2 regions of the Blautia sp. HA8986 genome follow, and region 2 is predicted to be linked to the other one. Evidence: predicted binding sites of a transcription regulator. Region 2 holds the regulator's gene; the other holds the start of a gene.
The links. Region 2 encodes Rex, which represses fermentation and respiration genes when NADH is low (regulators of the CRP and FNR family bind a similar motif). Its sites were predicted from a motif close to ATTGTTAANTANTTAACAAT; they were not measured.
Positions count from the first base shown of each region.

Region 1: a site for Rex is predicted at 3,347-3,366, ahead of AC04Q4_RS01900 (DUF8180 domain-containing protein). Genes of this name have one in related genera too.

Region 1 is NZ_JBWLUQ010000001.1:434,986-441,088, reverse strand. Features, by position in the region: gene cooS (anaerobic carbon-monoxide dehydrogenase catalytic subunit) at 1-649, opposite strand, end outside; gene AC04Q4_RS01915 (ATP-binding protein) at 768-1,538, opposite strand; gene AC04Q4_RS01910 (methylenetetrahydrofolate reductase) at 1,651-2,583, opposite strand; gene AC04Q4_RS01905 (CooT family nickel-binding protein) at 2,671-2,853, opposite strand; gene AC04Q4_RS01900 (DUF8180 domain-containing protein) at 2,917-3,309, opposite strand; gene AC04Q4_RS01895 (aldo/keto reductase) at 3,658-4,485, shown strand; partial or broken gene AC04Q4_RS01890 (NAD(P)H-dependent glycerol-3-phosphate dehydrogenase) at 4,673-5,682, opposite strand; gene plsY (glycerol-3-phosphate 1-O-acyltransferase PlsY) at 5,688-6,103, opposite strand, start outside.
Region 2 is NZ_JBWLUQ010000001.1:951,806-957,908, reverse strand. Features, by position in the region: gene AC04Q4_RS04385 (pyridoxamine kinase) at 1-774, shown strand, start outside; gene AC04Q4_RS04380 (inositol monophosphatase family protein) at 835-1,626, shown strand; gene abc-f (ribosomal protection-like ABC-F family protein) at 1,630-3,546, opposite strand; gene AC04Q4_RS04370 (redox-sensing transcriptional repressor Rex) at 3,761-4,405, shown strand; gene AC04Q4_RS04365 (NAD(P)H-hydrate dehydratase) at 4,470-5,987, shown strand; gene alr (alanine racemase) at 5,984-6,103, shown strand, end outside.

The DNA.
Region 1 (6,103 bases), 520 kb from region 2:
CATCAGCCATGCCGCAACGAAGAGACTGTTTTACAAGTGCTTCCGGAAGAGAAGAACATCCCATATGAGACATATGCAGAGAACTTGCAACCTCACGGTCAATAGCACGTGGTGCGATTTCGTTCTCGATCAGTTTTTCTTTCTGTCCTGCTGGCATTCTGTCAAGGAATCTCTGATATCCGAACGGTTTACCATATTCCATAAGACCGATCTCTGCCATCTCATGAGCCAGATCATAGATATCCTTGCCTTCTGTTTCTACGCCCCACTCTTTAGCAATGCGAAGAAGTTTCTCAGGATCTTTTACCTGATAATTTCCGCCCTCTTTTGCGCAGTACAGTGTATGACAGATCTCACGACCATGATCGGAGTGAGTAGCTGCACCACCAGCTGTAAATTTAAGGAAGTTTCTTCCTACGATACCATGAGCATCACATCCGCAGACTCCTCTTGGAGCCTTCGGTGTAATACGGCACGGTCCCATTGCACAGATACGGCAGCAGATACCCTGCTCACCGAATTTACAGTGCGGAGTCTGGTTCTTTGCACGGATCTGCCATGCATCTGCTCCTACCTTTGCACCTGTCTCAAGAAGACGGGCTGTAGCGGCTTCAAATTCCTCCACTGTAGTTAATTTGAATTCACTCATTATAGACCTCCTTTAATAGCACATCTATTTATTTTTTCTTTTTTTATAATAAGCCCCTGGGCAGGAACCCATCCCCACCCATGGGTTATTCTCTTTTTTAAAAAAAGGTTTATATTAATTATAAACCTAATTTATCAAAAATTTCAAAAGCTGCTTTTCTCATCGGATTGTCCTCAGGAAGAGTAACGGTTGGTTTACCATCGCAGTCATATTCATAAACTGCTTCATCCTGTGGTACCACACCGATCAGATCGAGTCCCTGATTCCGGATCTCCTCAAGAATTCCGGAATTCAGTTCTGCTTTTGGTGCGCGATTGATAATAAGACCCACTCTGGAAGGCTTCATATCACATTCCTTAATAAGCTCTGCTATTCTTCCGACTGCCTGTACTCCTCTTCTGGAACAGTCACTTACAAGGATCGCTGTCTCCATACTTGGAAGGATTCCTCTGCTGATATGTTCCATTCCTGCTTCATTGTCCACAACAATATATGGATAATTCTTCTGGTATTTGGCAAGCTGTGCCTGAAGCAGACCGTTTACAAAGCAATAGCATCCTTTTCCCTGTGTTCTTCCCATCACAAGAAGATCGTAATCATCTTCCTCAGCAAGAGCATCCTCGAAACGTACCTCTGCATAATCTGCCTTGGACATTCCTTTTGGAATCGGGCTTTTCTCTGTCATCTCAGCATGTGCAATCTCCTCACGTACATCGCCAAGAGTTGTATCTACTTCTACGCCAAGAACCTCGTTCAAATTTGAATTGGCATCTGCATCTACCGCCAGTACAGGTCCTTTTTTCTTTTCGCAGAGATACTGGATCAGCATTCCGCATAATGTAGTTTTTCCAACGCCGCCTTTTCCTGCGACTGCAATAACATGTGCCATAAAACGGGCACCTCCTGATTTAATATCTGTTATGCCGGCGCATAAGGGAGGTGCCTGATACTGTTCTGACACCTCCGCATCGTGCCGGAATTCTTATTTATTCTGTTGATAATTAGATAAGTGTCCGAAGTCCGGATCTGTCAATGATCTCGGATACATCCTTCCACTTGTTTAATGCATAAAGATGGATTCCGTCAACACCAAGTGCACGATATTCATCAATCTGTCTGATAGTATATTCAATTCCTTCTTCTTTAAAACGTTTAAGCTTGTCCTCATAGAACATATCAAACGGTTTTCCGTCAGCATCTTTTGCGTTGAACGGATTCGGGAACAGCCAGTTTCTGGAAATAAGTCTGCAAAGCTCACTGTCCATTACACAACCGTTACGTGAAAGAGCCATATTGATGGTGGCAGCCTGATCAAGAATCGGCATAACTCCAACATCCACAGGCATTGTAACACCAGCTTCACGAATCGCGTCCAGCCAGTATTTAAACTGCTCCATATCCCAGCAGAGCTGAGTCATAATGTAGTCAGCTCCGTTATCCTGTTTCTGTCTTAAAACAGCGATATCTGCATCCAGACTGCGGCATGCGATGTGTCCTTCCGGTGAACCGGCTACTGCGATCTCAAACTTATCGCCGAACTCATCACGCACAAATTTAACAAGGTCTGTCGCATAATTAAAATCGCCGCATGTTGTTGTCTCGCCAAGCGGAATATCACCGCGAAGCGCAAGCATATGGTCAACATCTTCAGCCAGATACTGCTGAAGCTGTTTTTTAATTCCTTCTTTTGTATTCTTGATTACTGTGAAGTGTGTTACAGGAATTGTTCCTGCATTTCTGATCATCTGGCATACTTCTCTGTTGGCTCCGACATTTCCTCCGCCTGCACCGTATGTACAGGAAATATACTCTGGCTTGTACTTCATGAGATGCTCGATGGTTCCCGGCAGATTTGTCATGCCTTTTTCTGTTTTTGGTGGAAAAAGCTCAAAGGAAAGCAACATTTTTTCTCTCATTGCATCTGATAATTTCATTGATCGTTCCTCCACGTCTTAACCTTTTATTATAGAAATGATTTTTATCATTGTCTCAGTTCACATTTCAGTCATCCGATGCAAAAATCAGTCACACTGTAGTTTAACGATACTATTTGCAAGATCCACCATAAGGATACTGCCTTCTACCACGCGCTCATCTCCCATGATGTCACGAAGAATCAGCTTATTTCCATCTACATCGATCCGGCTCACATTTTTAAAAATCACCGAATTATCTTCATCTTTATATACAGTTGCAAGACACATATTCAATTCCTCCAATTAGCGGTTTCTGTCTTCCGCTATGCTGTCAAAATCACTCTGTCAGATTTATTTCAGTTCTTCCTTAACAAGTGTAAGGGCAAGACCCAGTCTCATATTACCTTTCTGAAAGTCAGATACTGCCTCCTTGATTGTCCTGGCAGCTGCATCCATATTGAGCTTCTTAAGATTATCAGCCATCTGGTCAAGCTCTGCTGCATGATGCTCATTATGCTGCAGCATATAGGTAAGAAGTGCTACTGTCTCATTCTTACAGTCACCGGACTCACAGGATCCGCAATGTCCATCACCGTGTGTATGGCAATGTCCCTCTCCTTCCGCATGACTGTGTGTATGGCTGTGAGTCATACCATCTTCATGAGTATGCTCATGTGTATGTTCGTGGCTGTCAGCATGGCCATGCTGTACAAGATTGCCATTCTCATCTTTGATTAAATGCATATATACCCCTTTCCTGTATCCGTATGACGGACACGTTCATGACAAGAATTTATCAATTAAATTCATTATACATCTTTTTCCTTTCATTATCAAGGAATTTATTATAAAAAATAGCCAATTTTCAGTCCCTTATTTCTTGTTTTTTCAAAAACTTTGACAGCTAATTAACCCGATTGTTTCTATTTTAACGAAGTTAGTTTTTCCAAACCAGCAGCTATTGTCTTCTGACGCTCTGCTTCTGCATTCAAGCTTTATCACTTTTGTAATATATTTGATGTGATTCTTTCATATTTTTGTGCTATAATAGCAAAAACTTGGGAAACAGAACAAACAATAGGAGGAATTATTTTGAAAGAAACTGTTTTTCTGAACAACGACAGAGAAATGCCCCTTCTGGGGCTTGGTGTATATAAGTTGCCCGATGACGTACAGGCTGAAGCTGCCGTTACCTCTGCGATCTCCTCAGGCTACCGCATGATCGACACTGCTTCTGTGTATAAGAACGAAGAAAGTGTAGGACGTGCCATTGCGAAATGCGGTGTCCCCCGCAAAGATCTTTTTATCACCAGCAAAATCTGGAACACTGCCCAGCGGCTGGGAGATGTCCAGGGAGCTTTTTCACGAAGTCTTGATCGTCTCAAACTCAGCTATGTTGATCTCTATCTGATCCACTGGCCTGTTCCCGGCTGCTACTTAAGCACCTGGAAGGAACTTGAAAATATCCTGGAATCCGGCCGTGCCTTAAGCATTGGTGTCAGCAATTTCGACATCCGCCATCTGGAAGAGCTACGTAAAGTTTCCGGTATCATTCCTGCTGTTAATCAGATCGAATGCCATCCTCTGTGTTTTCCTTCTGAACTGATTGAATACTGCAGGGCTTTTGGTATCCAGGTACAGGCTTACTCTCCCCTGGCAAGAGGTGCTTATTTTGACAATGATGTGATGTGTGTCCTTGGAACGAAATATGCAAGAACTCCTGCACAGATCGGACTTCGCTGGGCTGTCCAGAAGGGAATCTCCGTGATTCCGAAATCTATAAATCCGGAACGCATCCGGAGCAATAGTGATATTTTTGATTTTAATATTGAAGAGGAAGATATGGCTATCATTGATACACTGAATGAAAATCTGCATGTATCTCATGTCCCGGAAGATCTCCGAGACATTCAGTTTTGACAAACATGATATAATATAAGACATTAAATATAAAAAAGGATATCCGGCTGGTCTGCTATATGCGTCCCCAAAATCAGATTTTGAAATCTGACCTTTCATCCGGGACAGTATATATTCGATCCATACAGATATCCTTTATAATTATACTTCTATAGTTATACTCCAAACGCTTCCGGATTTCAGATCTTTATTCCCACGGAAGCATTGGTGTTTCGACTTTTTTATCACGCAGCATCAGATCCATAACTGCTTCCGATGCCGGTTTCCCTTCAAAAAGCACTTTATTCACTTCTGTAATAATCGGCATTTCTACCTCATATTTCTCAGAAAGCTCTCTTGCAGCTCTTGCAGAGTAAACACCTTCCACAACCATCTGAACTTCGTCCATGGCCTGTTCCATTGTCTTTCCCTGTCCAATGAGATAACCTGCTTTTCGGTTGCGGCTGTGTACACTCGCACAGGTAACAATCAGATCTCCGATTCCTGAAAGACCGTAGAATGTTTCCATCTGTGCTCCCATTTTCTTTCCAAGTCTTGCAATCTCTGTGATTCCTCTGGTGATCAGTGCCGCTTTTGTGTTGTCACCATACCCAAGTCCGTCTGCAGTACCCGCTGCCAGGGCAATCACATTCTTAAGTGCTCCGCCAAGTTCAACTCCAAGAATATCCGGTGTTGTATACACACGGAATACCGGACTCATGAAAATACCCTGAAGATACTCCGCAGTTTCTCTCGTATGTGCACTAACTACACAGGTGGTAGGAATACCCTTTCCGACTTCCTCAGCATGGCTGGGCCCGGAAAGTACTGTCACATCTCCCTGCGGGATTTCTTCTTCGATCACTTCACTAAGTGTTTTCAGTGTTTTTTCTTCGATACCCTTTGCAACATTGACGATTTTCTGTCCCTCCCGGACAAAAGGTGCCATTTTGTGTGCTGTGCTTCGGATATATGGAGAAGCTACAGCCAGCACTGCTGCATCTGCGTCCCGCAGTGCACGTTCCAGGTCTGTCAGGATCTCGATTGCATCAGGGAGCACCACACCTGGAAGCCTGCTGGAATTTTCTCTTTTTCCCGGAGTTTCCGGGCATCTTCCGGCCTTGCTGACCAGAGAAGTACTTCATGGCCGTTATTATGCAGAAGGAGAGCCAGAGCCATCCCCCAGCTTCCTGAACCAAGTACGCTGATTTTTGCCATAAATCTTACCTCTTATTTTTATTCTTACCGCTCAGGAACACCTTGTTCTCCGTTCCGTGAATAAGCCTGCCGATATTTGCACGATGTCTGTAAAAAGCCATTCCTGTAAGAACCGCCATTACAGCATACAACTCGATCGTATGTGGCTGATCCATCCCGTATTTTCCCATCTTTCCAAAAACAAGAACCAGAATAAATGCTGCCGCATATGCGCTGAGTGAACACAAAGATACATAATGCGTTGTAAAAAACAGTGCAAAAAAGATCACTGCACACACAAGAAAGATCCGCCAGTCAAAGGCAATGATCATACCAACTGAAGCTGCGATTCCCTTGCCGCCGCGGAAATCCATGGAAATCGGGAAATTGTGTCCGAGGATACATCCCAGCGCCGCATACAATGTCAGAAGCGGAAGGATGC
Region 2 (6,103 bases):
GCATGCCCTTTTCCTACCGCTGTTTTAAGTAATCAGACAGGCTACGAAGCTTATTTCTGTGAGGATTTTACAGATCATATGGAACCATATATGGAACAGTGGAAGGAACGTGGATTTGTTCCTGACGGTATTTATACAGGGTTTCTTTCCGATGAGAAACAGGCAGATAAGATTCTGAAATTTATGGATATGTTTGCAGCAGAAGATACGCTGATCCTTACAGATCCTGTAATGGGAGATGACGGAGAGGTATATCCGATCTATACGGAAGCATTGCGAAGACGTTTTTGTGAACTTGTGAAACGTTCCTGTGTGATCACGCCTAATCTGACGGAAGCACTGGTCCTTCTTTATGGAAAAGAGAAAATGAAAACAGTCTGGAAAGAATTTCAGACCATCACCGGACAGGAACGGCTGGAGCGGATCGAAGAAACCGGGCGAAAACTTGCAGAAGAATTTTCACTTTCTGCAGTTGTGATCACAGGTGTGGATCAGCAGGAAGAGGGAGAAACTGTAAAGATGGGAAATCTTGTTCTGGAGAACGGGAAATGTTCCTGGGTTTTCGCGGAGAAAGCCGGAGGCAGCTATTCAGGTACTGGAGATATTTTTGCATCGATACTCAGTGCAGGCCTGGTAAAGGGATACTCTATGGAGGCCTGTGCGGATATGGCAGTGGACTTTATTTCGGCATCTATCAGGGATGCAGTGAAAGAGGGTACTGACCGTAATGACGGAGTATGTTTTGAACTGCATCTTGGCAGGCTGGTCCGATAGAGAATATTGCAGCTGATTTTTTGATCATGGAACAGAGTATTGTTTATGGGAGGAAATATAATGATTTCAGCAGAAGAACAGAAACAGGTGCTCTTTCTTGTAAGACAGACGAAGAATCTGATCTTAAAAGAGATGAAAAATGAGGAAGTTATGGTGAAAGGTGCGGCCAACTATGTGACGAATGTGGATCTGGCTGTACAGAATTTCCTGAAGGAAGAACTGGGAAAAGCTTTTCCGGATATTGCCCTGATCGCAGAGGAGAAGGAGAATACGGGACTTTCCGAAGAGGGAACTTACTGGATCCTGGATCCTATTGACGGAACGGCCAATCTGATCCTGGATTTCCGTATGAGTGCTGTTGCACTTGGACTTTACGAAAAAGGAGAGATCGTTTTCGGAGCTGTGTTTAATCCGTTTACAGATGAGCTGTTTCATGCAGCGAAAGGTGAGGGAGCATATCTTAACGGTAATGCTATTCATGCTTCTTCCACAGAGCATTTCGGGGATGCTGTGATTTCCTACGGTTCCACGCCATATACGAAATCCGAAGCAAAGAATCTGTTTCCGATTTTCTATAATATCTTTATGAAATGCGGGGATTTCCGCCGGACAGGTTCCGCAGAGCTTGATATGTGCTATGTGGCATGCGGAAGAGAGCATGGTTATCTTGAGCGTGACCTGAAACCCTGGGATTATTCTGCAGGAACCATTATTGTCAGAGAAGCAGGAGGCGTGGTCAGGACCTGGAAAGGCGAAGAACCGGTTTATCTGACGAATGGTGATATCCTTGCCTGTGCACCACAGTTTGAGGAGATCCTTCTTAAGGAACTTGCAGGAGAGAAAAAGAGCTGACCATTAGGCCAGCTCTTCCCATTTCTCATAAAGCTCTTCCAGTTCTTCTGCGATGGCTGCTTTTTCGCGGCTGAGCTTCGTACATTCTGCCACGTTGGTACATATATCCGGGAGAACCATGGTATCATCAATTTCTTTATCTCTTGTTTCCAGCTCTTCAATGCGGGCTTCTACTTTTTTCAGTTCAGCTTCCCGTTTTCGTTTCCTTGACTGTTTCTCCTTCATCTGCTGCCAGGAAAGCTTGTTCTCGGAGACTGCTTTTTCTTCCTGCGGAGCTTCCGGGGTATTGATGTCAGGAGCGTAGGCACTGGTCAGCTCTTCTTTTTTCTCAAGATAATAGTCGTAATCACCGATATAATTTACAACAGCCTGATTGGTCAGTTCCATGATCCTGGTTGCTGTCTGATTGATAAAGTAACGGTCGTGGGATACATACAGCACAGTACCGGTATAGCTTACAAGTGCTTCTTCCAGAATCTCCTTGGAGGCAATATCCAGGTGGTTGGTAGGCTCATCCAGGATCAGGAAGTTGGCTTCTGAGAGCATCAGCTTGGCAAGGGAGACACGACCGCGCTCACCACCGGAAAGAGCGGAGATTTCTTTAAATACGTCATCCCCTGTAAAAAGGAAGGCTGCCAGCATGTTGCGGATCTCAGTCTCTGTAAGCGTCGGGTAAGTATCAGAGATCTCCTGGAAGATCGTCTTATCCATATGCAGAACATGATGTTCCTGATCGTAATATCCGATCTGCACCTTGGAACCAAGGGAAAATTTACCGGCATCTGCTTCCAGAAGACCATTTATGATCTTCAGCATGGTAGTTTTGCCTGTTCCGTTGTTTCCGATCAGTGCCACACGTTCTCCTCGTTTGATGTCAAAGGAAATATCGGAAAACAGCGTCTGTCCGGGAAATGCTTTGGAAAGATCCTCTACATGAAGAACATCATTTCCGCTTAAAACACGTGGTTCTAGGGAGATGCGCATCCGATCCTGGATTTCCAGCGGTTTTTCAATGCGCTGTACACGATCCAGCATCTTCTCGCGGCTCTCTGCACGTTTGATGGATTTTTCGCGGTTAAAAGATTTCAGCTTGGCAATAACTGCTTCCTGATGTCTGATATCTCTCTGCTGGTTCAGATATGCCTTATACAGGGCATCGCGAAGCTGTGCTTTCTTAAGCGCATAGGCAGAGTAGTTGCCACTGAAAACTCGGGTCTCACCAGCTTCGATCTCTACGACCTTGGTGACAACTTTATCAAGAAAGTAACGGTCATGAGATACAATAAATACAGCTCCCGGATAGTTAAGAAGATAAGTCTCCAGCCAGGAAATGCTCTCCATATCCAGATGGTTGGTAGGCTCATCCAGAAGCAGGATGTCCGGTTTGGAGAGAAGCATCTTTCCAAGTGCCACACGTGTTTTCTGGCCTCCGGAAAGCTTCTCAATCTGCTTGTCGTAATCTTCCTCTGTGAAACCAAGACCTTTCAGGACACCGGTGAGCTCACTCTTGTAAGCATAGCCGTTTTCCAACTCAAACTGATGAGTAAGGCGGGTGTAAGTTTCCATCAGGTGATTCAGGTCATCGCCTGTAACATTATTCATTTCCTGCTCCAGATTGCGGATGCGACGTTCCATATCAACGATGTGCTGCTTGGTGGTAAGAAGCTCCTCATAAATGGTGTGGTGGCCGTGAATATCCTGATACTGAGCGAGATAGCCGATATTTTTGTCCTTGGATAGAACTACAGTTCCGGAATCTGCGGAAATCTCCTGCATGATGATCCGAAGAAGCGTAGTCTTGCCTGCACCGTTACATCCAATGAGAGCCGCTTTTTCCCGTTCCTCGATATGGAAAGATGCGTTATTTAAGATAACATTTTCGCCAAAAGCCTTGCATATATTTTGACATGATAAAATCATAAAAACTGTCCTCCTGTACAAAAGATCCTGCCTCTGCCTTTAAAAGACAGGGAAAATCCTCCACCTATTATAACGGAAACTGCCGGGATTTCAAAGAAAAAATCAATTTTTTAAAAAAATATGAAGAAATTTGTACATAACTCACAAGTTTGATTGACAGGAAAATGTCAATTCGGTATAATTAACCTAGTGTAGGACAAGGAGGGAAACTATCGTGGAGACAAAACAAATCTCGAAAGCGGTGATTAAGCGTCTGCCACGCTATTACCGCTACTTAGGAGAGCTGATGGAAGACAATGTAGAACGAATTTCTTCCAATGAGTTAAGCAAGAAGATGCATACCACAGCTTCCCAGATCCGTCAGGATCTTAATAATTTCGGCGGTTTTGGTCAGCAGGGTTATGGCTATAATGTACATTATCTTTATACGGAGATTGGTAAGATCCTGGGGTTGGATACCGTTCACCCGATGATCATCCTGGGTGCTGGTAATCTGGGACAGGCACTTGCCAACTATGTAGATTTTGAAAAACGTGGATTTAAGCTGGTAGGGATCTTTGACGTAAATCCGGTGCTTGAGGGCATTGCGGTTCGCGGACTTGAGATCCAGATGCTCAGTGAGCTTCCGTTTTTCCTTAGAGAAAACAACGTAGAGATTGCCATTCTCACCCTTCCTAAGAATAAAGCTAAGGAAATGGCAGATATTCTGGTAGAGAACGGGATCAAGGCAATCTGGAATTTTGCACATCTTGATCTTGAGACACCGGATGATGTTATTGTTGAGAACGTACATCTTTCCGAGAGCCTGATGACACTGTCGTACAATCTGAGCAAATACAGGCAGGAGCATGTGGAATAACAGAAGTGGAGTATGAGGCTGCCGGAAACGGCAGCTTTCTCTATGTGAGAGGGGAGGGGCCAGAATGAAGAAACTTGTTACCTGCGGGGAAATGAAGAACCTGGACAGTGCCACGATCCATAAGATCGGTGTGGCATCGGAAGTTCTGATGGAGCGGGCAGCATTAAAAGTAGTAGAGGAAACAGAGAAATACCTGGAAAAGAATGAAAAGATCCTGGTAGTCTGCGGAAACGGAAATAATGGCGGTGACGGGATCGCCATTGCCAGACTGTTTTATCTAAAGGGAATCCGGGCAGAATTTTATATGGTCGGAAACAAGGAAAAAATGACCAGGGAGACGACACTGCAGTACAAGATTGCAACAGGTTATCATGTGCCGGAAGTGAATAACCCGGACTGGAGCGAATATACTACTATAGTAGATGCCGTGTTCGGTGTGGGCCTTGCGCGTCCGATCGAGGGACATTATGCGAAGATCATCCATGAGATGAACAGTGCGCGGGCAAAGAAGATCGCTGTTGACATCCCGTCAGGAGTGAACGGAGATACTGGCCTGGAAATGGGAATTGCCTTCAGTGCCGATCTTACTGTTACATTTGCCTATGTAAAAAGAGGACTTTGTTTTTACCCGGGAAGACTGTATGCAGGAAAGATCGTCATAGCGGATATCGGGATCTATGAGCAGGAAGCTGTAAAGGCATCTGCACGCTGTCTGGAGAGAAAAGATCTTAAGCTGTTTCCGGAGCGTGATCCCGGCGGGAACAAGGGAACTTTTGGGAAAATCCTTTTTATTGCCGGAAGTGAGGGGATGTGCGGGGCTGCTTATTTAAGCGCCAGTGCAGCACTCCGGGCCGGAGCGGGAATGGTGAAGATCCAGACAGTGGAAGAGAACCGGATACCGCTGCAGATCCTTTTGCCGGAGGCCATGGTATGCACCCGGTTTGACGAGGAATCCAATGAACAGCTTCTTTCCTGGTGTGATGTGATCGTAATCGGACCGGGGCTTGGAACCTCGGGGGCCAGCCGTGAGAGAGAACAGTGGTTTCTTACGGCTGCTGCCCGGGAGAAAAAGCCGCTTGTCCTGGATGCAGATGGACTGAACCTATTGGCCATGCATCCGCAGTGGAGGGAATTCCTGGGAGAAAATGTGATCCTGACACCTCACATTGGAGAAATGAGCCGTCTTTGTGGCAAAAGCATCCGGGAGATCCAGGAAAACATTGCCGGAACAGCTGCAGGTTATGCAGGAGAAGCTGGCTGCGTATGTGTCCAGAAAGATGCATGCACAGTAGTTACAGATGGCAGCGGAGATATTTATCTGAATATTTCAGGCAATTCCGGTATGGCAACTGCTGGAAGCGGAGATGTGCTTTCTGGTATTCTGGCAGGTGTGTTATGTATGTATCTGAAAACGGAGGAACAGCCTCCAATGGTTTTAAAGGCCGCGTTAGGTGTTTATCTTCACGGACTTTGCGGCGATCTTGCAGCCGCTGAAAAGGGAAAGCGCAGTATGCTGGCAGGGGATATCATTGAAGCTCTGCCACAGGCTTTAGCGATAGGTGAAGAGGAGTCAAAATTATGAAAAAATACGAGAGAGTCAAGGCTCTGGTATCTCTGGATGCCATTGCCCATAACTTTGAAGAAATGCACAGGAATGTAAAAGAAGGAACCAGGATTATTGCGGTGATCAAAGCGGAT